Regions from separate parts of the Streptomyces sp. NPDC007917 genome, predicted to be linked through region 2. Evidence: riboswitches for the same ligand, from Rfam matches in the RefSeq annotation. Region 2 holds a riboswitch; each other region holds the start of a gene.

The links. A riboswitch is a leader RNA that binds a small molecule or an ion and turns the genes downstream of it on or off. The one in region 2 is predicted to bind cyclic di-AMP.
Region 1: it holds a riboswitch for cyclic di-AMP, as region 2 does, so the genes downstream of both, ACFZDL_RS18595 (NlpC/P60 family protein) here and ACFZDL_RS28500 (transglycosylase family protein) in region 2, are expected to answer to the same signal.
Region 3: it holds a riboswitch for cyclic di-AMP, as region 2 does, so the genes downstream of both, ACFZDL_RS02800 (M23 family metallopeptidase) here and ACFZDL_RS28500 (transglycosylase family protein) in region 2, are expected to answer to the same signal.

The regions. Positions count from the first base shown of each region.
Region 1 is NZ_JBIBKK010000008.1:320,851-328,434, forward strand. It holds gene ACFZDL_RS18585 (hypothetical protein) at 1-193, shown strand, start outside; gene ACFZDL_RS18590 (L,D-transpeptidase) at 317-964, shown strand; gene ACFZDL_RS18595 (NlpC/P60 family protein) at 1,045-2,217, opposite strand; cyclic di-AMP (ydaO/yuaA leader) riboswitch at 2,225-2,402, opposite strand; gene pcrA (DNA helicase PcrA) at 2,559-5,048, shown strand; gene ACFZDL_RS18605 (peptidoglycan DD-metalloendopeptidase family protein) at 5,169-6,818, opposite strand; gene ACFZDL_RS18610 (hypothetical protein) at 7,003-7,197, opposite strand; gene ACFZDL_RS18615 (cobalamin B12-binding domain-containing protein) at 7,523-7,584, shown strand, end outside.
Region 2 is NZ_JBIBKK010000015.1:154,770-162,353, forward strand. It holds gene ACFZDL_RS28465 (extracellular solute-binding protein) at 1-531, shown strand, start outside; gene ACFZDL_RS28470 (sugar ABC transporter permease) at 528-1,436, shown strand; gene ACFZDL_RS28475 (carbohydrate ABC transporter permease) at 1,433-2,257, shown strand; gene ACFZDL_RS28480 (DUF72 domain-containing protein) at 2,282-3,040, opposite strand; gene ACFZDL_RS28485 (hypothetical protein) at 3,037-3,276, opposite strand; partial or broken gene ACFZDL_RS28490 (phosphoribosyltransferase) at 3,539-4,177, shown strand; gene ACFZDL_RS28495 (dsRBD fold-containing protein) at 4,198-4,491, shown strand; gene ACFZDL_RS28500 (transglycosylase family protein) at 4,547-5,857, opposite strand; cyclic di-AMP (ydaO/yuaA leader) riboswitch at 5,863-6,044, opposite strand; gene ACFZDL_RS28505 (DUF4232 domain-containing protein) at 6,399-7,112, shown strand; gene ACFZDL_RS28510 (hypothetical protein) at 7,348-7,518, shown strand.
Region 3 is NZ_JBIBKK010000001.1:652,643-660,226, reverse strand. It holds gene ACFZDL_RS02805 (pitrilysin family protein) at 1-1,320, shown strand, start outside; cyclic di-AMP (ydaO/yuaA leader) riboswitch at 1,552-1,746, shown strand; gene ACFZDL_RS02800 (M23 family metallopeptidase) at 1,760-2,584, shown strand; gene ACFZDL_RS02795 (GntR family transcriptional regulator) at 2,866-3,606, shown strand; gene ACFZDL_RS02790 (HPr family phosphocarrier protein) at 3,819-4,100, opposite strand; gene ACFZDL_RS02785 (GNAT family N-acetyltransferase) at 4,313-7,270, shown strand; gene ACFZDL_RS02780 (DUF5998 family protein) at 7,330-7,584, shown strand, end outside.

The DNA of each region.
Region 1 (7,584 bases), on a different contig from region 2:
GCTGGTGGGGCTCAACCAGGCCGACGACAACAGCGTCAACAACATCAAGATCGGTGTGAAGCTGGCGCTGCTGATCGTGATCCTGGGGCTGGTCTATGTGAAGCGCGACGAGGAGAAGGTCGAATCGGCGGCCCTCGGCGCGGTCGGGCTGCTGACCACGGCCAACATCTTCATCGCCGTCCTGTGGACCTGATTTTCCGCACAACCTCTTGCCGCCGTCGTCTGTCTTACCGGGCAAGGCAGCCGAAGGGAGCGGGCAGTGGGGGTACTTGGGGGATGGCGCCGCCGTACGGGCGTGGCCCTGGGGGTGGCGGGGATGGTGGTGCCGCTGGCGGTCGCGCTCGGCACCCCGGCGCAGGCCGCCTCGTCGTGCACGACGAGTGTCGGGCCGTACCAGAAGCAGGTGGAGAAGTTCCTGGGCCGCCCGGTGGACGGGCGGCAGTCGCGGACGGACTGCCGGGCGGTCCAGCAGTTCCAGATCAACCATGGGATCAGCCCCACGATCGGCTACGCCGGGCCGGTCACCTGGGGCGTGATGAAGCTGATCAACACGCAGAAGGCGGCCGGGCACAATCCGAACAAGGCGAGGAAGTGCCCCACCAACAAGGGCCGCATCGCCTGTGTGGACCTCACCCGCCAGCTGAGCTGGATCCAGGACGGCTCGCGGCTGAAGTTCGGCCCGGTGCCGGTGCGCACCGGCCGTGACCGGTATGAGACCCGGGGCGGGCTGAAGAAGATCTACTGGCGGGACATCGACCACTGGTCGACGCTCTACGACGTCGCGATGCCGTACAGCCAGTTCTTCGACGGCGGCCAGGCCTTCCACTCCATCGCGGGCAGCGTGTGGTCGCCGCCGGGCTCCCACGGCTGCGTCAACATGCGCAAGGGCGATGCGAAGAAGTACTGGAGCCTGCTGCGCAACGGCGACGACGTGTACGTCTACGGCCGCAAGCCCGGCACCTGAGCCGTGCCGCCTCCCCGGGCCCCGGAGAGCCCCTTCGGGGCCCGGGGAGCTCCTTCGGGGCCCGGGGAGGCGGGAAGCCGTCAGGCCGGGCGGACGCTTCCGTAGATCGGCATCTCGGTGATCGGCGCCTTCTTGACCACATCGCCCGGCTTCGGGGCGTGGATCATCATTCCGTCGCCTATATAGAGGCCGACATGGCTGATGTCGTCATAGAAGAAGACGAGATCGCCCGGTTGGAGGTCGGAGGTCGACACGCGCGTGCCGACCTTCACCTGGTCCCAGGTGGTGCGCGGCAGGGAGACCCCGGCGGTCTTCCAGGCGGCCTGGGTGAGCCCCGAGCAGTCGTAGGAGTTGGGGCCGGTGGCGCCCCAGACGTACGGCTTGCCGAGCTGCGAGCGCGCGAAGGCGATGGCCTTGTCGGCCTTGGTGGCGTACGAGCCCGAGGAACCGGAAGTGCCCGAGGACCCGGAGGAGCCTGACGAGCCGGAGCCGTCTGCCTGCTCCTCCTGCTGCTGCTGTTCCTGTGCCCGCTTCGCCGCCTCCTCCCGCTGCTTGCGCGCCAGCTCCGCCGCCTTGCGCCGGGCCTCCTCTTCCTTCTTCTTCTCGATCGCCGCCAGCCGCGCCTTCTCCTCGGCGGTCAGCTTCGACAGCAGCTGACGGGCCTGGGTGAGCTTGTCCTGGACGGTCTTCTTCTTGGTCTTCAGCTGCTCCTGCGACCGGGTCAGCGAGGCCAGGCTCTCGCCGGCCTTCGTACGCTCCTTGGCGGCCTTGGCCTGCTGGGTCAGGAAGTCGTCGACGGCATGCTTCTGCTCTCCGGTCAGCCGGTCCATCAGATGGGACTGGTCGAAGATGTCCTGCGGATCGCCTGCGAACAGCAGGGTCGCGGCGCTGGAGGCCATGCCGCCGTTGCGGTACTGCGCCGCCGCGTAGCTGCCCAGCTTGCGGCGTGCCTCGTTCAGCTTCTCGGTGCGCTTGGCGACGCTGTCCAGCAGCCGGTCGACCTTGGCGCGCTGTTCGCCCGTGCGCTCCTTGGCGGCGTTGTAGGCCTGGGTCGCGGTTTCGGCTTGGTGGTAGAGCGTGTCGACCTTCTTCTTGACCTCTTCGACCGTCGGCTTGGGCTTGCCGGGCTCGGCGCTCGCCGTCTGGGAGAGGAGGGTGACGGAGGCGAGGGCGGCCGTGGTGACCCCGACGGCGGTGCGGCGGCCGGTGGCCGAATCCAGTATTCGGGTCCGCGGTTTGCGGTGCGACGCCAAGGGAGGCGACTCCTTCCGTGGACCGCCTACCGGGTTAGCTGTCGGGTTCGGGCGTCGGAAGGCTGCCCTACGGCCCGGGCGGCGGACGGCTGGCGTCGCCACATGGGCCGATTCACCCCAGTGGTGTCTTTGGGTCCCCGGCTCCGGCTGCCTCGCGGCGGGGCCGGACTCGGCGGAGACAGCCCGTGCCGGCGTGGTCGCCGACGGGTTCCGGACCGCCTGACGGAGGACGGTAGTGGGCTTGTGGTGCTCATGTGAAGGCGGGTGTTCGAATTGCCCCGAAACCGTTTTGTGACATCCACGCATACGCTGTCAGTGGGGCGGCCTAAACTCGGTGAGCGATGAGCAGCCTCTTTGACGACAGCTTCCTGGCGGATCTCGGACCCCCGGACGAGGAGCCCCCGCCGCCCGAGGACGACGGCCGGCCCGCCGCTGAGGCCGTCCCGCACGACCTCTTCGACGGGCGGTTCGACGCGCCCGCGCCCCGGGAGGCGTACTACCGCGACGGCGCGGCGCGTCCCGCGGTGGATCCGGCCGCCCTCCTGCAGGGGCTGAACGAGCAGCAGCGCGCCGCCGTGGTGCACACCGGCTCGCCGCTGCTGATCGTCGCGGGCGCCGGGTCCGGCAAGACCCGGGTGCTCACCCACCGCATCGCGCATCTGCTCGGCTCGCGCCGGGTGCACCCCGGCCAGATCCTCGCCATCACCTTCACCAACAAGGCCGCGGGCGAGATGAAGGAGCGGGTCGAGGAGCTGGTCGGCCCGCGCGCGAAGGCCATGTGGGTGTCGACCTTCCACAGCGCCTGTGTGCGCATCCTGCGCCGGGAGTCCAAGAAGCTCGGCTTCACGTCCTCCTTCTCGATCTACGACGCGGCCGACTCCAAGCGGCTGATGGCGCTGGTGTGCCGGGACCTGGACCTCGACCCGAAGCGGTATCCGCCCAAGTCCTTCAGCGCCAAGATCTCCAACCTGAAGAACGAGCTGATCGACGAGGAGACCTTCGCCGGACAGGCCTCGGACGGCTTCGAGAAGACGCTCGCCGAGGCGTATGCGATGTACCAGTCGCGGCTGCGCGAGGCCAATGCCCTCGACTTCGACGACATCATCATGACGACGGTCAATCTGCTCCAGGCCTTCCCCGACGTCGCCGAGCACTACCGCCGCCGCTTCCGGCACGTCCTGGTCGACGAGTACCAGGACACCAACCACGCGCAGTACACGCTGGTGCGCGAGCTGGTGGGCACGGGCCCGGCGGAGGCCGTCGACGGCGGCGAGGTGATCCCTCCCGCCGAGCTGTGCGTGGTGGGCGACGCCGACCAGTCGATCTACGCCTTCCGGGGCGCCACCATCCGGAACATCCTCCAGTTCGAGGAGGACTACCCGGACGCCACGACCATCCTCCTGGAGCAGAACTACCGCTCCACCCAGACGATCCTCAGCGCGGCCAACGCCGTTATCGAGCGCAATGAGAACCGGCGCCCGAAGAACCTGTGGACCGATGCCGGCGCCGGGGCGACCATCACCGGCTATGTGGCCGACACCGAGCACGACGAGGCGCAGTTCGTCGCCGACGAGATCGACCGGCTGACGGACGCGGGCGACGCCAGGGCCGGGGACGTCGCCGTCTTCTACCGGACCAACGCCCAGTCCCGTGTCTTCGAAGAGGTCTTCATCCGGGTCGGGCTGCCGTACAAGGTCGTCGGCGGTGTGCGCTTCTACGAGCGCAAGGAGGTCCGCGACGTCCTCGCGTACCTGCGGGTGCTGGCCAACCCGGAGGACTCCGTCCCGCTGCGCCGGATTCTGAACGTGCCCAAGCGCGGCATCGGTGAGCGCGCCGAGGCGATGATCGACGCGCTGGCGCTGCGCGAGAAGATCACATTCCCGCAGGCGCTGCGCCGCGTCGACGAGGCGTACGGCATGGCGGCCCGCTCGGCAAACGCGGTGAAGCGGTTCAACGTCCTGATGGAGGAGTTGCGCACGATCACCGAGTCGGGCGCGGGGCCGGCCACCGTGCTGGAGGCGGTACTGGAGCGCACGGGCTATCTGGCGGAGCTGCAGGCGTCCACGGACCCCCAGGACGAGACCCGCATCGAAAACCTCCAGGAGCTGGCGGCCGTCGCCCTGGAGTACGAGCAGGAGCGCGGCGAGGAGAACCCGGGCACGCTCGCGGAGTTCCTGGAGCAGGTCGCGCTCGTCGCCGACTCCGACCAGATCCCGGACGACGACACCGAGGGCGCCGGGGTCATCACGCTGATGACGCTCCACACCGCCAAGGGCCTCGAGTTCCCGGTCGTCTTCCTCAGCGGCATGGAGGACGGGGTCTTCCCGCACATGCGGGCGCTCGGCCAGACCAAGGAGCTGGAGGAGGAGCGGCGGCTGGCGTACGTCGGCATCACGCGGGCGCGCGAGCGGCTGTATCTGACCCGGTCGACGATGCGCAGCGCCTGGGGCCAGCCCGCGTACAACCCGCCGTCCCGCTTCCTGGAGGAGATCCCGGACCAGTTCGTGCGCTGGCAGCGGACCGGGCCCGCCACCCCGTCGGCGTCCATGGGCCCCGTCGGGGCCGGCGGTGCCGTCTCGGGGGTCGCGTCCTCGCTGTCCTCGTCGCGTTCGAGGGCGGGGGCCGGGGCCGGTGGCTTCGCCACCCGCCGGGCCAAGGAGCGGCCGGTGGTCGCGCTGGCCATCGGCGACCGGGTCACGCATGACGCCTTCGGGCTCGGCACCGTGGTCGCGGTGAAGGGGAGCGGGGACAACGCGGAGGCGACGATCGACTTCGGCGACGAGAAGCCCAAGCGGCTGCTGCTGCGGTACGCGCCGGTGGAGAAGCTGTAGGGGGAGCGGGGCCGCCCGGGCCGCCTGCGTCGGCTCGGGCCCGTCGCTCCTGCGCCGGGCCGTGGTTCACGTCGTGTGCTGTGGCTTGGGCCGGGCCGTGGTCCGCGCCGGGCCGTGGTTTTACGTCGGGTCGAGCCCGTGGGTGCGCAGCCACGGCAGCGGGTCGATGGCCGAGCCACCGCCGGGGTGCACCTCGAAGTGCAGATGAGGCCCGGTGGAGTTGCCTGAGTTCCCGGAGTACGCGATCACGTCCCCGGCCTTGACCGAGCCGGCCCGGATCTTGGCGCTGCTCAGGTGGCAGTACCAGGTCTCGGTGCCGTCCGGGCTGGTCAATATGACCATGTTGCCGTAGGCGTCGTTCCACTGGGTGCGTACGGTGCCGTCGGTCGCGGCCATGACCGGCGTGCCGTAGCTGACCGGGAAGTCGATACCGGTGTGCAGGGACATCCAGTTGATGCCCGCCTGGCCGAAGGTGGCGCTCAGCCCGTGCTCCGCGACGGGCAGCGCGAACTTCGGCCGCAGCGCCTCCTTGCGGGCGGCCTCCTCGATCTTGCGCTTCCGCTCGGCGGCCTGGCGCGCCCGGAGGTCGATCCGCTCCTGGGTGCGGCTGGCGCGGTCCCGGAAGTCGTCGGCGTCCTCGAGGCCGGCGGCGAGCTGGGTGTCCAGCTTGCTGTTGGCGACCGAGGCCTTGACCGGCGGGGTGTCGGAGGCGGCCTGGGTGGTCTTGGCGTCCTTCTTGTCATCGCCGATGTTGGCGACGGAGGCGGCGGCCACGGCGGTGACGCCCAGCGCGCAGACGGACGGGACGGCGACGGTGAGGAGCGCCGAGCGTTTGGGGCGGGCCGAGGGGGCGCGGCGGCGGCTGCGGCCGCCGTCCCGGCGGGGGGAGGGAACCGACGCCACCTCGGGCATGACGTCCTCGGGGTCGGCGGCCGCGCCTTCGGAGTGGGCGGTGTCGGTGGGGACGGCGGCGTGGGCCGTGTCGGCCTCGGCCGAGTCGGGGTCCAGGACCATGAGGGCGGTCTGGGTCTCGGCCCCGTGCACGGCCCCCGCCCCGGGTTCCGGCTCCGCCTCGGGGACGGCGTACGGCTGCTCGGCGGGCTGCTGATAACCGCCGTGCTCGTACCCGCTCCGGTCGTACCCGCTCCGGTCGTACCCGGCCTGGTCGTATCCGGCCTGGTCATGTCCGGCCTGTTCGTACTGCGACTCGTCGACGGTCGCGTAGGCGCTCATGTCCCAGAACTGGGTCTGGCCGGTGTCGACCCCCGACGTGTCGTACTGCCCGCCGCCGTCCCACTGGGCGGCGGCCGTCAGGTCGTGGTGGCCGGTGGTGTCCCACGAGGAGGCGTCCCACTGGCCGCCGGTGTCCGAGTCCTGCTGCGCCGGGATGGTGCCGGCCAGCGGAACGCCGGAGCCCGCCCACGCCGCGGTGGTGTCATAGGTCCCGGAGTCATAAGCGCCGGAGTCATAGGCTGCGGAGTCGTAGGCGCCGGTCGCGGCGCCCCACTGCGTGGCGTCGTACTGCCCGCTGTCGGATCCGTCGTGTCCGCTCCCGTAGCCGCCGCCGTGGTTGCCGGGGAGGGAGCCGAAGAGGGGATCGCCGTCGCCGTACGCGGCGGCAAGGCTGTCGAAGGTGCCGGTGGAGTAGCCGTCGTACCCGGCGTAGCCGTGCGCTGTGCCCTGCTGGTCGTAGGCCTCGTAATACTGATATGAGGCGTCAGGAGCGGGGACGGTCGAGGTTGTGATCCCCGACGGGTGACGGTCGTTCACCACCAACTTCTCTTTCGCCTCGGCAGCAGGAGAATTAGCGGCGACTGTACCCGCCGGTTCGGGACGGCGACAATCTTCCTCAGGTTTTGAGCAACACCGGAACGGGCATTTGGCCGTCTTTCGGTGGACTGGCTGCCGTAATTTGGCCGGGCGTTCGATTACTGTTCGGCAACTTCCGGCCCACTCACGCAACCGAGGCGGCTTCCGAAGCGTCTGCCGGCGCCCCGTCGGCGGCATCCAGCGCCTCGCGGACTTCGGCGGCGATCGCAGGGTGCACCGGGAGGGTGAGATGCCCAATTCCATTGACGCGGACGTTGCGCGCCCGTAGATCCGGATGGTCGATACGGGCCGTCTCCGTGGGGATCATCAGCTGATCCACGTCCCCTGCTGTTCGTCGCGGTACGACCGCGCCGTCGCACCGCGGCGCCAGGCGGCTCGTGCTGACGGCGCTTCGCGGTGCGACGGTCCCCGCTGCGGCTCCCCTGATGGCCGGCCCGATGCGTGGAAACCGCCTCGGGCGGTCGAGGCGGAGGTGGGCGCGGCCGAGGCGAATGTGTCCCACGTGTGATTTCCCCTCCGCTGCGCGCCGCGAAACTGCTGCGTGCGGGATGCTGTAGATAACGTTCGTTCACGTTCGCGTCCCGCGACGGCGGTCCGCGAGCTCCGCGCGACGCGCCGCGGAGGATGACGACATGGAGGCTGCGATGGGTGTGACCGGTCCGATCCGCGTGGTGGTGGCCAAGCCTGGGCTCGACGGTCACGACCG
Region 2 (7,584 bases):
GGCGACGGCGGCTATCTGCTGACCGGCACCTGGCTGCTGGCCGACCTGAAGAAGGCCATGGGCGACAAGCTCGGCCTGATGACTCCGCCCCCCGCCTCGGCCGGCGGCGCCCCCGTCACCACCGGCGGCCAGGGCCTCGCCTGGTCGATCACCTCCCGCTCCCGCCACCCCGAAGTCGCCGCCGCCTACCTCGACTTCATCACCAACAAGCACGCGGCCGATGTGATGACCGAGCACGGGGTGCTGCCCGCGGTGCCCGGCGCTGCCGCGGAGCGGGTCGACCCGGACACCGTGGACGGCCAGATGATCGCCGGGTGGAAGCGGCTGAGCGCGGCCGACGGTCTCGTCCCGTACCTCGACTACTCCAGCCCCACCTTCTTCGACACCATCACCGCGGCGCTCCAGGGCGTCATCAGCGGCAAGACCTCGCCCGGGGAATTCGCCACCACCCTGCAGCAGGACTACGGCGCCTTCATGAAGAAACAGCGTGAGCGCCACGCGGCCACGCCCACCCCGGCGGAGCCGAAATGAAAAACCCTCTCTCCGCGGCCGCGTACCGGCGCCGGTCGCCGGGCGAGCCCCGCGCCATCGGCTATCTCTACATCCTGCCCGCGCTCGTCCTGTACGCCGCCTTTCTGCTCTACCCCTTCGGCCAGTCGGTCTGGCTGTCGTTCGTGCACTGGGACGGCCTGACCGTCGCCACCCCCGCGGGTCTCGACAACTACCGCGACCTGTTCACCGACCCCGCGCTGCGCGCCCCCTTCGCCCACGCCCTGCTGCTGCTCGTCTTCTACTCGGCGCTGCCGGTGGCCATCGGGCTGCTGCTGGCCGCCGCGATGTCCCGTGCCCGGGTCCGCGGCATGACCTTCTTCCGTACGGTCCTCTTCCTGCCCCAGGTCCTCGCGCTGATCGTGGTCGGCGTGGCCTGGCGCTCGATCCTCGCCCCGGACGGGCTGCTCAACGACACGCTCCGCGCGGTCGGCCTCGGCTCGCTCGCACGTCCCTGGCTCGGCGACTACGACTGGGCCCTGCCCGCCGTCGGCATCGTCGGCACCTGGGTCGGCACCGGGCTGTGCATGGTCCTCTTCCTGGCCGGCGCCCAGCGCATCCCGCGCGAGCTGTACGAGGCGGCCCGGATGGACGGCGCCGGGCCGGTGCGGGAGTTCTTCTCCGTCACCCTGCCCGGGCTGCGGCCGCAGATCGCGGTCGCGCTGACCCTGACGATCGTGGCGGGGCTGCGCAACTTCGACCTCATCTACATCACCACCAGCGGCGGCCCCGGCAACTCCACCTCCGTACCCGCCTACGAGGTCTACCACCGCGCGTTCGAGACCAACCAGGTCGGCTCGGCGGCCGCGGTGGGAGTGGCCCTCACCGTCCTGATCTTCGTCCTGACCGTCACGGTCTCCCGGCTCGTGGAAGGGCGGCGGTCATGATCACGCGCCTGGAACGCACTGTCACCTACGGCATCCTCGCCCTCTTTTCGGTCATCGCGCTCACCCCGGTCATCGGCATCCTCTCCACCGCCTTCGGCTCACAGGACTCCCTGGACACCGGCTTCTCACTGCCCGAGGGCGGACTGCACTGGAGCAACTTCGCCGACGCCTGGGACCGCGGCCACTTCGGCAGCTACCTCGGCAACTCGATCCTGGTGACGGCCGCGGTGGTGGCGGCCACCACCGTGCTGGCCGTGCTCGCCGCGTACGCCTTCGGGGTGATGCGCTTCCCCGGCTCCACGGTGCTGTTCTACCTCTTCGTGATCGGCCTGACGCTGCCCCAGGAGGCCCTGGTCGTACCGCTCTACTTCGATCTGCGGTACGCCGAGCTCACCGACACCTACTGGGCGCTGATCCTGCCGCAGACCGCGCAGTCGCTCGCCTTCGGCGTCTTCTGGATGCGGACGTACTTCCGGGGCAGCGCACGGGCGGTGATCGAGGCGGCCCGGATCGACGGCGCGAACACCTGGACCACGCTGTGGCGGGTGCTGGTCCCCATGGGCCGCCCGGCCATCTCCACCATGGTGGTCATCACCTTCATGTGGACCTGGAACGAATTCCTGATGGCGCTGGTCATGGTCAGCGACGAGGCGCACCGCACGGTCCCGCTGGGCCTGGCCTTCTTCCAGGGGCAGCACAGCTCGGACGCGGCGCTGCTCGCGGCGGCCTCGGTGCTCATCGCGCTGCCGGTGGTCGTCGTCTACGTGGCCCTCCAGCGCCGGTTCATCGAGGGCATGCTCGGCGGCGCGGTCAAGGAGTGAGCGTTCCCCCGGGAGCGGGGCCGGTCACAGGTCGGGGGTGCGGCTCACCTCGCGCCCGCGCCGCTCCATGGCCCGGGCGAAGACCACGGCGTCATGGACGGCCGCCCCGCCCGGGTCGTTGTTGAAGTACGCGTAGACATCGGCGCGCTCGGGCCAGGCCTCGGCCACCCGGCGCGCCCAGGCGGTCAGCGACTGGGGGCTGTAGCGCGGCGCGGGCTTGGCCAGGCCGTGGTGGAAGCGGACATAGCCCCACCCGGCCGTGCGCCACAAAGGGGTCACCGGCCGGGCGGCGGCGTCCGCCCAGCACAGCGCCGCGCCGCGGTGCTCCAGCACCTTCCGGACCTCGTCGGTCCACCACGAGTCATGGCGGGGCTCCACGGCCACCCGCGTCCCGGAGGGGAAACAGCCGAGCGCGGTGTCCAGCAGCCCGCTGTCGGCGCGCAGGGTGGGCGGCAGCTGCAGCAGCACGGGCCCCAGCCGGTCGCCCAGGCCCTCCGCGTGCCCCATCAGCCGCGCGACGGGCTCCTCGGGGTCCTTGAGCCGCTTGATGTGGGTGAGATAGCGGCTGGCCTTGAGGGCCATCACGAACCCGTCGGGGGTGCGCTCCCGCCAGGCGGCGAATTGCTCACGGGTGGGCAGCCGGTAGAAGGCGTTGTTGGACTCGACGGTGGCGAACCCCCGGGCGTACTCCTCCAGCCACAGCCGCTGTGGGCAGCCGGACGGATACAGGACGTCGCGCCAGTCCTTGTACTGCCACCCCGAGGTGCCGACGAGGACGGTCATGCTTCACCCGGATGCCATGGGGGCCACTGGCCCGGCCGGTCGACCCAGTGGACCTGCTCCGGGTCGTCCAGGTCGATGGCCGGGAACAGCCGTCGCACGCGCGGCTCGAACTCCTCGCGCTCCAGCTGCTCCCAGCCCAGGCCGCGCAGCCACACCCGCCGGTATCTGCTGTCCGCGTCGTACGCGTCCACGAAGACGAGATGGCCGGACTCGCTCGGATCCGTGGCGTTCTCCATCGGTCTCCTAGTGAGGGATTGGCTCCCCTGACGTGTGATAGGTTCATTACGCCCCGTAAGGGGCCGGTTCGGGCTGGACCGCAACCCTCGGGTTGGAAGCCCCCCTCCTTCGGGTGGGGGAGCGGAGTCACGGTTCCAGGGTGGGTCGCCCCCACCGGTTACGCGCGCCGACGGGGCCAATTGGGTCCCCGTCGGATTGCGCACGGGGGAATCTTCGGGTGGAGTCGTAAGAGCGGGGTCTCCCTGTACCAGGGGGTGAGTCATGATCTTCGTCGACCGCGCGGACGCCGGGCGGCGGCTGGCCGCCCGGCTGCGGTCCCTGAGCGGCGAGGATCCCGTGGTGCTCGGGCTGCCGAGGGGCGGGGTGCCGGTGGCCTTCGAGGTGGCGCGGGAGCTGAAGGCGCCCCTGGATGTGATCATCGTCCGCAAGCTGGGCGTCCCCTTCCACCGCGAGCTGGGCTTCGGCGCCATCGGCGAGGGCGGGGTGCGCGTGGTGCACGACGCGATCGTACGGATGAGCCGGGCGGGCGAGGAGGAGCTCCAGGAGGTGGAGCGGGCCGAGGGGGAGGAGCTGGCCCGGCAGGCGCGCCGGTTCCGGCGCGGCCGGCCACGGGTCGCGGTCGGCGGCCGGACGGTGATCGTCGTGGACGACGGGATCGCCACCGGCGCCACGGCCCGGGCCGCCTGCCGGGTCGCGCGGGCCCAGGGCGCGGCCCGGGTGGTGCTGGCGGTCCCGGTCGCACCGCCGGACGCGGCCGAGGCGCTGCGCCAGGACGCGGACGACGTGGTGTGTCTGTCCACCCCCGCGGAGTTCTCGGCGGTGGGCGAGTGGTACGAGGACTTCTCCCAGACCAGCGACGCCGAGGTGGTCGAACTGCTCTCCCGGTCGACCGGGATGCCGGGTCGGGCGCATCCTGGTAGATGAAGCAGGAGGTGATGACCGCGATGGAGACGATCGTGGGATGCGACATCGAAATGGAGTTCCGTGAGCTCGGACCCCTGACCGAGGCGGTCGTCCGGCTGAGGATGCACGACGGGACCGAGATGCTGGCTCAGGGCCGGGCGAACCGGAACCCGGACGACCCGTCTCAGCCGCGGGTCGGCGAGGAGATCGCGGCGGCGCGTGCGCTGAACAACCTCGCTCACCGGCTGATCTCGAAGGCCGGCGGTGACATCGAGGAGGTCACGCACGCGAAGGCACATCTGGTGATGTAGGGCGGATCTGCCGCGGCACCGGGCCGCGGCAGAGCACCCTTCACTCACCCGCCTCTCAGATCTGGACGCCCTTGGAGCGGAGATAGGCGAGCGGGTTGACGTCCGAGCCGTAGTCGGGGCCGGTGCGTATCTCGAAGTGCACATGCGGCCCGGTCACATTGCCGGTCGCCCCTGAGCGGCCGATCTGCTGGCCGCCGGACACCGTCTGGCCGACGTGGACGGACAGCGCCGACATGTGCGCGTACTGGCTGTACATGCCGTCGGGGTGGCGGAGCACGACCTGGTAGCCGTACGCACCGCCCCAGCCCGCGGCGACCACCTCGGCCGAGCCCACCGCGCGCACCTGGGTGCCGGTGGCGACGGGGAAGTCGACGCCGGTGTGGTGGCCGCTGGACCAGTTGCTGCCGGAGACGCCGTAGGCGGTGCCGATGGCGTGGCTGGCGACCGGCGTGGTGAAGGATGCCGACGAGGAGGACGAGTGCGCCGCCGAGCCGGACTGCTTCTTGGCGCGCTCACGGGCCTTGTTGGCCTGCTCGACCCGCTGCTTGGCCGCTTGCTCGGCGCGCTGCTTGGCCCGGTCGGCCGCTTCCGCGCGCTGCTTGGTCTGGTCCGTCCGCCGCTCGGCCTGGGGCCGGCTCTCGCGCGCCTGTCCGGCGGGGGAGCGGCTTGTGTCGAGGGTGAGCCGCTGACCGGGGTAGATCAGGTCCGGGTCGCCGCCGATGACCCGGCGATTGGCCTCGTAGAGCCGCTGCCAGCCGCCGACGCGGTCCATGTCCTGCGCGTCGGCTATCCGGGACAGCGTGTCGCCGCTGACCACGGTGTACGAGGAGCCGGAGCGCCCGGTGGTGGCCGCGCTCCGGTCGACGGCCTTGGGAGTGGCCCTAGGAGCGGCCTCGGTCTTCGGCGTGGCTTTCGGGGCCGCGTTGGGAGCGGTCTGTCTCGTGCCGGAGTTGCCGGAGCTGCCGGGCGAGACGTCCGCGGGCTGGCCGCCGCGGGTCAGACCCGCCTTGACCGAGCAGACCGGCCAGGCGCCGGGGCCCTGGGCGTCGAGCACCTTCTCGGCGATGGCTATCTGCTGGTCCTTGGACGCCAGATCGGCCCGGGGCGCGAAGGACGTCCCGCCGTACGCCTCCCAGGTGGACTGCGAGAACTGCAGACCGCCGTAGTAGCCGTTCCCGGTGTTGATGCTCCAGTTGTCGGTGGACTCGCACTCCGCCACCTTGTCCCAGGTGTCGACGGAGGCGGCGTTCGCCTGGCCGACGCCTATGAGGGGCAGTGCGACGCCGGCGCCGCCCGCGGTGAACGCGAGCGAGGCGCGGGAGACGCGGCGTGGTCGGGGCCGACGGTGACGTCCGCGTGCAGCCATTGAGCTCATCCTCTCCTGACGCCTGCGAGGTGAGCTGTCGGGTTCGGGCGGGAGCTGCCCGGCCGCGCCCTTCTCGGTGCCCCCGGCACCGTGGCGCGACTTCACCCCTAGCCGTCCCGCCCGCGATCGCGCGGCACGGCGCCTACCTGGTTCCCCCGCTCCTGCCGTGACAGGTCGTCGTGTCACTCCTCCGCCACGGCAGGACTCGGCGCTCCGGCGAGGGAGAGACCCGTGCATGGAATGCGCCGGGTGCGGCACAGTAAACACATCGTTTTGGTCACGACAAGGTCTCGACGGGCCTGTGTCCGGAAATCGATCAGGCCCCCGGTGAACTGTGATTCACGTCACCACATTCCGGATGGGGTGAATGTGGCGCGGAATCCGCAATGCCGAATTGCGCCTGTTATGCGATTAATGCGGTCGCAGACATAAGGGCGCCGAACGGGGGAAGAGGAGCCGAAGGGGAATGGACGGGGAATGTCGGGGCACTCGGCGCGGCGGCTGACGAGCCGCCAGATGCCCGACCCACAGGAGGTTGCCCATGGCTCAGCGGTACGGCGGGACGCCCGCGAGGCGCCGACCGCCGGTCTTATCCGTATCCGCACTGCTCATCGGCGCGCTGGCCGCTGTCACGGCCTGCGGAGCCGAGGAGGACTCGGGGGCGCCGGCGCCGCCCGGCTCCGCCGACGCGCCCCACTCGGCCACCAGCGGTGCCCGGCCCGGCACGGCCGAGCCGGGCACCGCCGGGCGCCGTTCCGCCGAGGCGTCGACCCCCGGGAAGGCGCCGAGCGCGGCCAAGCCGTCCGTCGCCACCGAGGGCGCGTCCGCGGCCCCGCCCACCGTGCGCCGTATCTGCTCCAAGGGCCAGCTGAAACTCTCGACCGGCCGGGCGGATATCGGCGCGGGCAATGTCTATGTTCCCCTGGCCTTCACCAATACCGGTGAGACCAGTTGCACGCTGACCGGCTTTCCCGGGGTTTCCCTGCTGGACGCCCCGGGCTCGGCTATCGGTGACCCCGCCACCCGCCGGGGACCGGCGCGGCCCACGGTCGTCCTGAAACCCGGCGACAGCGCCCACGCGAGTCTGCACACCCTCAACAAAGGCTTGTCCGACAAGCCCTGTTGGCGGACCGCGGCCGAAATTCGCGCCTACCCGCCGGACTCCTACCGCTCCATGAAGACGTCGGCGCGCTCCTTCCAGGTCTGCGGGGGCGTATTCGAAGTCACCGCCCTCGAGCCCGGTTCCCAGCCCTGACCCGGAGCGCCGCGGCCGGGCGCGGAACACCGTCCCCCGCCCCGCGCCCGACCGGACGCGCCGGAAATGAATTGGCCGGGAAGCGCGGCCACATGACGCCCAAGGGTGTCCGAAAATCTTGATGGGCCCGACACCCACTGGCCCCTTCCGCCCTTCCGCAATCATTATCGGGTGGGTCACCATGTGAAGAGGCCTCGCCTGAGCCGGCGCGGAGCGTCTAGAGGGGGACGATGTCATGGAGCGAGCGGCGACCGGGGTCGAGACGGAGTTGGTGGACCTGTCGGGAACGACGCTCGAAGAACTGGGCGACAGCCAGGAGTTCACTCTCGCGACCCAGCGGTTGCTCGATCTCGTACAGTCCCCGCCGACACCCTCGACCTCCTCCGCGAACGGACCGGGCTGTTGATGCGATCCCGGCGTGGCGCGGCAGCATTCACCCCACCGAGAAAGGCGGCCATGCCGGCGGACGGTT
Region 3 (7,584 bases), on a different contig from region 2:
CGCGCCGAGCTGTCCAACGGGCTGACCGTGCTGCGCTGCCACCGCCCCGGCCAGCAGGTCGTCGCCGTGGAGATCAACCTCGCCGCCCCGCTGGACGCCGAGCCGGCCGGGCTCGACGGCATCGCGACGATCATGGCTCGCGCCCTGTCCGAGGGCACCGACAAGCACACCGCCGAGGAGTTCGCCGCCGAACTGGAGCGCTGCGGCGCCACCCTGGACGCCCACGCCGACCACCCCGGCGTCCGGGTGTCCCTGGAGGTCCCCGTCTCCCGGCTGCCCAAGGCGCTCGGCCTGCTGGCCGACGCGCTGCGCGCCCCCGCCTTCCCCGAGGGCGAGGTCGAGCGGCTGGTGCGCAACCGCCTGGACGAGATCCCGCACGAGCTGGCCAACCCGGCCCGGCGCGCCTCGATGGCGCTGTCCAAGGAGCTGTTCCCGGCCGAGGCCCGGATGTCCCGGCCGCGTCAGGGCACCCAGGAGACCGTCGAGGGCATCGACGCCGCGGCCGTGCGGGCCTTCTACGAGGCGCATGTCCGCCCGTCCTCCTCGACCGTCGTGGTCGTCGGCGACCTGGCCGGCGTCGACCTCGACAAGGCGCTGGCCGAATCCCTCGGCGCCTGGACGGGCGGGGCCGCCGAGCCCCGCCCCATGCCGCCGATCACCGCCGACGACACCGGCCGCGTGATCATCGTCGACCGGCCGGGCGCGGTGCAGACCCAGCTGCTCATCGGGCGGATCGGCGCCGACCGCCATGACCGGGTCTGGCCCGCCCAGGTGCTGGGCACCTACTGCCTGGGCGGCACCCTGACCTCCCGGCTCGACCGCGTGCTGCGTGAGGAGAAGGGCTACACGTACGGCGTGCGCGCCTTCGGCCAGGTGCTCCGCTCCGCGGCCCCGGACGCCTCCGGAGGGGCCACGGGCGCCGCGATGCTGGCCATCAGCGGCTCGGTGGCCACCGAGGTCACCGGCCCCGCCCTGGAGGACCTGTGGAAGGTGCTGGGCACGCTGAAGGAAGAGGGCCTGACGGACGCCGAGCGCGACGTCGCCGTGCAGAACCTGGTCGGGGTGGCCCCCCTGAAGTACGAGACGGCGGCGGCCGTCGCGGGCACGCTCGCCGACCAGGTCGAGCAGCACCTGCCGGACGACTTCCAGGCGCAGTTGTACGCGCGCCTCGCGGAGACCGGCACGGTGGAGGCGACCGCCGCGGTGGTGAGCGCCTTCCCGTCCGACCGGCTGGTCACGGTGCTCGTCGGTGACGCCTCGCAGATCGAGGAGCCGGTCAAGGCGCTCGGCATCGGCGAGGTGCGCGTCATCCAGGGCTGACGGCCTGACGGCCCGACAAAACAGGACCCCTGACGCCGTTTCAGGCGCCAGGGGTCCTGTTTTTCGAATCGTCTCACCGGTCGATTCGCCCGCTTTATAGCAGAGGTCGCCCGTCTGGGTGTTCGTGTCTGTGGGGAAACCAACAAAAACGCGGAACCGTTTGGTGAACGAAAGCGATCACGCTTAGCGTCAGTCCGGTTGTCCGACCGAGACACGCCGCACCCGCGGCACGGACAACCATCGCCGAGTCCCCGTACGGCGCGAGCCAGGGGAGCCGGGGACCCAGCCTCGTCCGCCGCCCACGGCGCCGGACGGGTGATCCCCAGGGGTGAATCGGACGCCTTCCCCACGCGGGGGAGGGGCCCGTAGGAGACCTTCCTGCTCCGAACCCGTCAGCTAACCCGGTAGGCGAGAGGGAAGGAAAGGAGTGCGCCGGACCATGGCGTTCACCCGTACCACCGGGAAGCACCGCCGCCCCACCAGGGCCCCCCGCACCGCCCGTTCCGGCGCCAACCTCGCGGGCATAGCCACGCTGGCCGCCTCCGGTGTGGTCGCCGGCTTCGCCGCCCCGGCCCTGGCCGCGACGGACGACCCGCGCGGCTTCGAGGACACCGGGCTGCGCCAGGCGGTCGCCATGGACGACGGGCTCGCCGACCAGGTCGAGGCCCAGGCGCAGAGCCAGCAGAGCGCCGCCGAGGAGGCCGCCGCCAAGGCGCAGGCCGAGGCCGCGGCCCGCAAGGAGGCCGCGCGGCAGGCGGCCGAGGCGAAGCGAAAGGCCGAGGCGGCCGCGAAGAAGGCCAAGCAGGAGCGCGAGGCCAAGGAGCGCGCGGCGCGCGAGGCCGAGCGGAAGCGGCTGAACATGTTCGTGCTGCCGGTCACCGGCTCGTACGTCTCCACCAGCTACCAGGCGTCCAGCGGCCTGTGGTCCTCCGGCAGCCACACCGGTGTGGACTTCCACGCCGCGTCCGGTACCCCGGTGCACTCCGTCGGCTCCGGCACCGTGGTCGAGGCCGGCTGGGGCGGCGCGTACGGCAACAACATCGTGATCAAGATGAACGACGGCACCTACACCCAGTACGGCCATCTGTCGTCCCTCGGGGTCTCCGTCGGCCAGACGGTCACCCCGGGCCAGCAGATCGGCCTGTCCGGCGCCACGGGCAATGTCACCGGCCCGCATCTGCACTTCGAGGCCCGCACCAGCGCCGACTACGGCTCGGACATCGACCCCGTCGCCTACCTGCGCTCGCACGGTGTGAACATCTGAGCATCCCCGCTCGCTTCCCGAAGGCCCTCGGTCCCACGGACCCGGGGGCCTTCGGCGTACCCGGTCGGCCGCCCGGCCGCCGGCCGCCTGGCCACCCGGCCATCCGACCGCCTGGCCACCCGCCCTCCTGGCCAAAAATATCCATGAAATCTCCGTGCCTATCGGAAATTCAAGCTGTTTAGAATAGAGTCGCTGAACACGCGTCAATCGGCTGCGTTTCGCGGAGATTAAGGCGGAGGTTCGACAATGCGGGACCGGAAGTGAGCGGCGATACGACCGCGATGCAGGGCGGTCACCGGATTTCGGCGCACGCGGTGTGCACGGCGATCCGCGACGACATCGTCTCCGGCACCTTCGCGCCCGGCAGCCGGTTGATCGAGGAACTTCTCGCCCGGCGGTACGGCGTCTCGCGCGTGCCCGTGCGCGAGGCGCTGCGCACCCTGGAGTCGGAAGGCTTTGTGACCACCCGCAGACACGCGGGCGCCTGCGTCGCGCAGCCGTCCGACCGGGAGGCCGCCGACCTGTTGGACATCCGCGCGCTGCTGGAGCCGCTGGGGGCCGCCCGGGCCGCCCAGCGGCGCACCGAGGCGCATCTGAAGGTGTTGCGCGGCCTGGTCCGGCTCGGCCAGGAGCGGGCCCGGCGCGGGCAGTTGGGCGAGCTGCGGCCGCTCGGTGACTGGTTCCACGAGACGATGGCCCAGGCCTCCGGGAGCCCGAGCCTGGCCGGGCTGCTGGTGCAGCTGAGGCGCAAGATCGCGTGGGTGTACGCGGTGGAGCCGGCCCACAGGGCGGCGCCGTCCGCCCCGGGCGGCGCCCTGCGCTCCGACGTCTCGCTGCGGGCCGTGGAGTCCTGGGGCGAGCACGGCGCGCTGGTCGACGCCGTGGCGCGCGGCGACGCCGACCGCGCGCGGGCGCTCGCCGCGGCGCACGCCGAGCGCTCGATGTCGGAATACCGGCTGCGCCGCCCCGCCCGCGTGAGAAGTTCGAAACATTCCGTAAACACGGCGGGCGTCCGGAATTAACAGCGGCCCCGTATACAACTTCTGAGAATTACCGTCGGTGTGTCGCGGTCGTGGATTTCCGCGCCCGCGGATTTCGCGTTCCCGTATTTCACCGGCCCTGCTTTGTGTGGTTCCCGGTTTTGCGCCGTCCCCGTATCGCGTGGGACAAACAGTGCGGCCGCGGTCCCCAGTCGTGGGTCACCGCGGCCGCGCCGTGTCCGGGGTGGAGTCAGTCAGACGGTCTCCGGAAGCTCCTCGAGCCCCTCCGCGACCAGCTTGGCCAGACGGTCGAGCGCGATCTCGGCGTCGTCCGAGTCGGAGGCGAGGACGACCTCCTCGCCGCCCTGGGCGCCCAGGCCGAGCACGGCGAGCATGGAAGCGGCGTTGACCGGGGTGCCGTCCGCCTTGGCGATCGTGATGGGGACGCCGGCGGCGGTGGCCGCCCGGACGAAGATCGACGCGGGGCGGGCGTGCAGGCCCTCGGCCCAGCCGATGTTGACGCGGCGCTCAGCCATGGTGTTGCCCTTCAGGTGCGGAGTTGCTGTTGTCTAGACCAATATCATACGGGTGTCGCATGTTTGAGTATGCCCGGAACGGTGTCCGAGTAGGCCCGCCCATGTCCGTACGGGTCCGATATTGACCTTCCCTCGACACCTCCCCCCAACGCAAGGGCGTCCGCCATACGGACGTCCGGACCCACTTCCGCCCGGGCCGTACTCTTGGCCGCATGCGGCTGCCGTCCGACACCCACGCCTACCCGGCCCACTGGGAGGCCGATGTGGTGCTCCGCGACGGCGGCACCGCCCGGATCCGCCCCATCACCCCCGACGACGCACAGCGCCTGGTCAGCTTCTACGAGCGGGTCTCCGACGAGTCCAAGTACTACCGCTTCTTCGCGCCCTACCCCCGGCTCTCCGACCGCGACGTGCACCGCTTCACGCACCATGACTACGTCGACCGGGTGGGCCTGGCCGCCACGGTCGGGGGCGAGTTCATCGCCACCGTCCGCTACGACCGGATCGACGGCCAGGGCCTGCCCTCGGCGGCGCCGGCCGACGAGGCCGAGGTCGCGTTCCTCGTCCAGGACGCCCACCAGGGCCGCGGGGTGGCCTCCGCGCTCCTCGAGCACATCGCCGCCGTCGCCCGGGAGCGCGGGATCCGCCGCTTCGCCGCCGAGGTGCTGCCCGCCAACACCAAGATGATCAAGGTGTTCACGGACGCGGGCTACACCCAGAAGCGCAGCTTCGAGGACGGCGTCGTCCGCCTGGAGTTCGACCTCGAACCCACCGACCGCTCCCTGGCCGTCATGCGCGCCCGCGAGCAGCGCGCCGAGGCCCGCTCCGTACAGCGGCTGCTCGCCCCCGGCTCCGTCGCCGTGATCGGCACCGGGCGCGCCCCGGGCGGCGTCGGCCGCACCGTGCTGCGCAGCATCCTCGACGCCGGGTTCACCGGGCGCCTGTACGCCGTCAACCGCGCCTTTCCCGGGGACCAGGCGCGGCTGGACCCCGAGGGCGTCCCGGCCCACCGCTCCATCCGCGAGATCGACGGCCCGGTCGACCTCGCCGTCGTCGCCGTCCCGGCCGCACAGGTGCCCTCCGTGGTCGCGGACTGCGGCGACAGCGGCGTCCAGGGCCTCGTCGTGGTCTCCGCCGGCTACGCGGAGAGCGGGCCCGAGGGCCGCGACCGCCAGCGCGAGCTGGTCCGCCAGGCGCGCACCTACGGCATGCGGATCATCGGCCCCAACGCCTTCGGCGTCATCAACACCGCCGACGGCGTGCGGCTGAACGCCTCCCTCTCGCCACGGCTGCCCGCCCCCGGCCGGCTCGGCCTCTTCACCCAGTCCGGGGCGATAGGCATCGCGCTGCTGTCCGGGCTCGACCTGCGCGGCGCGGGGACCGCCGGGGTCTCCACCTTCGTCTCCGCGGGCAACCGCGCCGACGTCTCGGGCAACGACGTCCTGCAGTACTGGTACGACGACCCGCGGACCGACGTCGCCCTGATGTACCTCGAGTCCATCGGCAACCCCCGCAAGTTCACCCGGCTCGCCAAGCGCACGGCCGCGGTCAAGCCGGTCGTGGTCGTCAAGGGCGCCCGCCACAGCGGCAGCGCCCCCACCGGCCACGCCGTCCCCGCCCCCGGCATCCCGGACGCCACCGTCTCCGCCCTGCTGCGGCAGGCGGGCGTGATCCGGGTCGACACCGTCACCGAGCTCGTCGACGCCGGGCTGCTGCTCGCCTCCCAGCCGCTCCCCGGCGGCCCGCGCATCGCCATCCTGGGCAACTCCGAGTCCCTGGGGCTGCTCACCTACGACGCCTGCCTCACCGACGGGCTCCGCCCGCTGCCGCCCCGCGACCTGACCACGGCGGCCACCCCCGACGACTTCCGGCGAGCCCTCTCCGCGGCCCTCGCCGACGACGCGTGCGACGCGGTCGTCGTCACCGCCATCCCCGGCGTCGGCGACGCCGCCGCGGCCGACCTCGCCCAGGCGATGCGCGGCGCGGCCGCCGAGGCCGCGGCGCGCGGTGCGGCCAAGCCGGTGGCGGCGGTCCACCTGGAGATCCCAGGGCTCGCCGAGGCCCTGGCCGCGCCCTGGGACGCCCCGGGGGCCGGCGACGGAGACGTGGACGACAGGGCTGACGAGGCGCCCTTCCCGGCCCCGCGGATCCCCGCCTACCCGGCCGCGGAGCGGGCCGTACGGGCCCTCGCCGAGGCCGTGGGGTACGCGCGGTGGCGGCGCCAGGCCGAGGAGGCTGGTAAGACGGCGCAGCTCCCCGAGTACGAGGACATCGACGAGGCGGGCGCCGCGGCCGACATCGACGTACTGCTCGCGCCGACCGAGGGGGAGCCGACGGCGCAAGCCCAGACCGAGGAGGCCCCGACCGAGGGCGCGCCGACGGAAGCCGCGCCGACCGAAGCCACCCCGGCCGACGGCGCCCCCCGCCCCCAGGCCGCTGCCGCCGCGTCCCCCGACGCGTCGGCGGACGCCCACGCCCCGCACGCCGTCACCCTCTCCGCCCCCGACGCCCAGCGGCTCCTCGCCCGCTACGGCGTCAGCGTGCTGCCCGCGCTTTCCGCCCCCGATCCGGACGCGGCCGTACGGGCGGCGGCCAGGCTCGGTTTCCCCGTCGCGCTCAAGACCACCGCCCCTCATCTGCGCCACCGCGCCGACCTGGGCGGAGTCCGGCTCGACGTCGGCGGGGAGGCGGAACTGCGCCGGGCCTACGCCGAGTTGACCGACTACCTGGGCGCCCCCGAGGAGCTGCGGCTCGTCGTGCAGCGGATGGCCCCGCGCGGCGTCGACACCGTCGTACGGGCCGCCATCGACCCCGCCGCCGGGGCGGTGCTCTCCTTCGGGCTCGCCGGAGCGCCCTCCGAGCTGCTGGGCGACACCGCCCACCGGCTCGTCCCGGCCACCGACCGGGACGCCGCCGAGCTGATCAGATCCATCCGGACCGCGCCGCTCCTGTTCGGCTGGCGCGGCTCAAGACCCGTCGACACCGGGGCGCTCGAAGAGCTCCTGCTGCGGGTGTCCCGTATGGTGGACGACCATCCCGAGGTGGTCGCCGTCGACCTCGAACCGGTCGTCGTCGCCCCGCGCGGCCTTTCCGTGCTCGGTGCGGCCGTCCGGCTGGCACCGCCGCCTCCGCGCACCGATCTCGGCCCCCGCCACCTGCCCAGCTACTGACGTCCGCGGCCATGGCCGGCATGGGCACCCGTGTCGGCGCGGCCCCGTAGGATGGGCACATGGCGAAGACCGGTACGACGACCCAGGGGCTGCGCGCGGCGATCGAGCGCAGCGGCTATTACCCGGCACTCGTTGCCGAAGCGGTGGAGGCCGCCGTGGGTGGTGAGCCGGTCGTCTCGTATCTGGTCCACCAGGAGACCACCTTCGACTCCAACGAGGTCCGCCGCCATGTCACGGTCCTCGTCCTGACCGGCACCCGCTTCATCGTCAGCCACACCGACGAGCAGGCCGCCGACGGCACGTCCCCGTCGCCG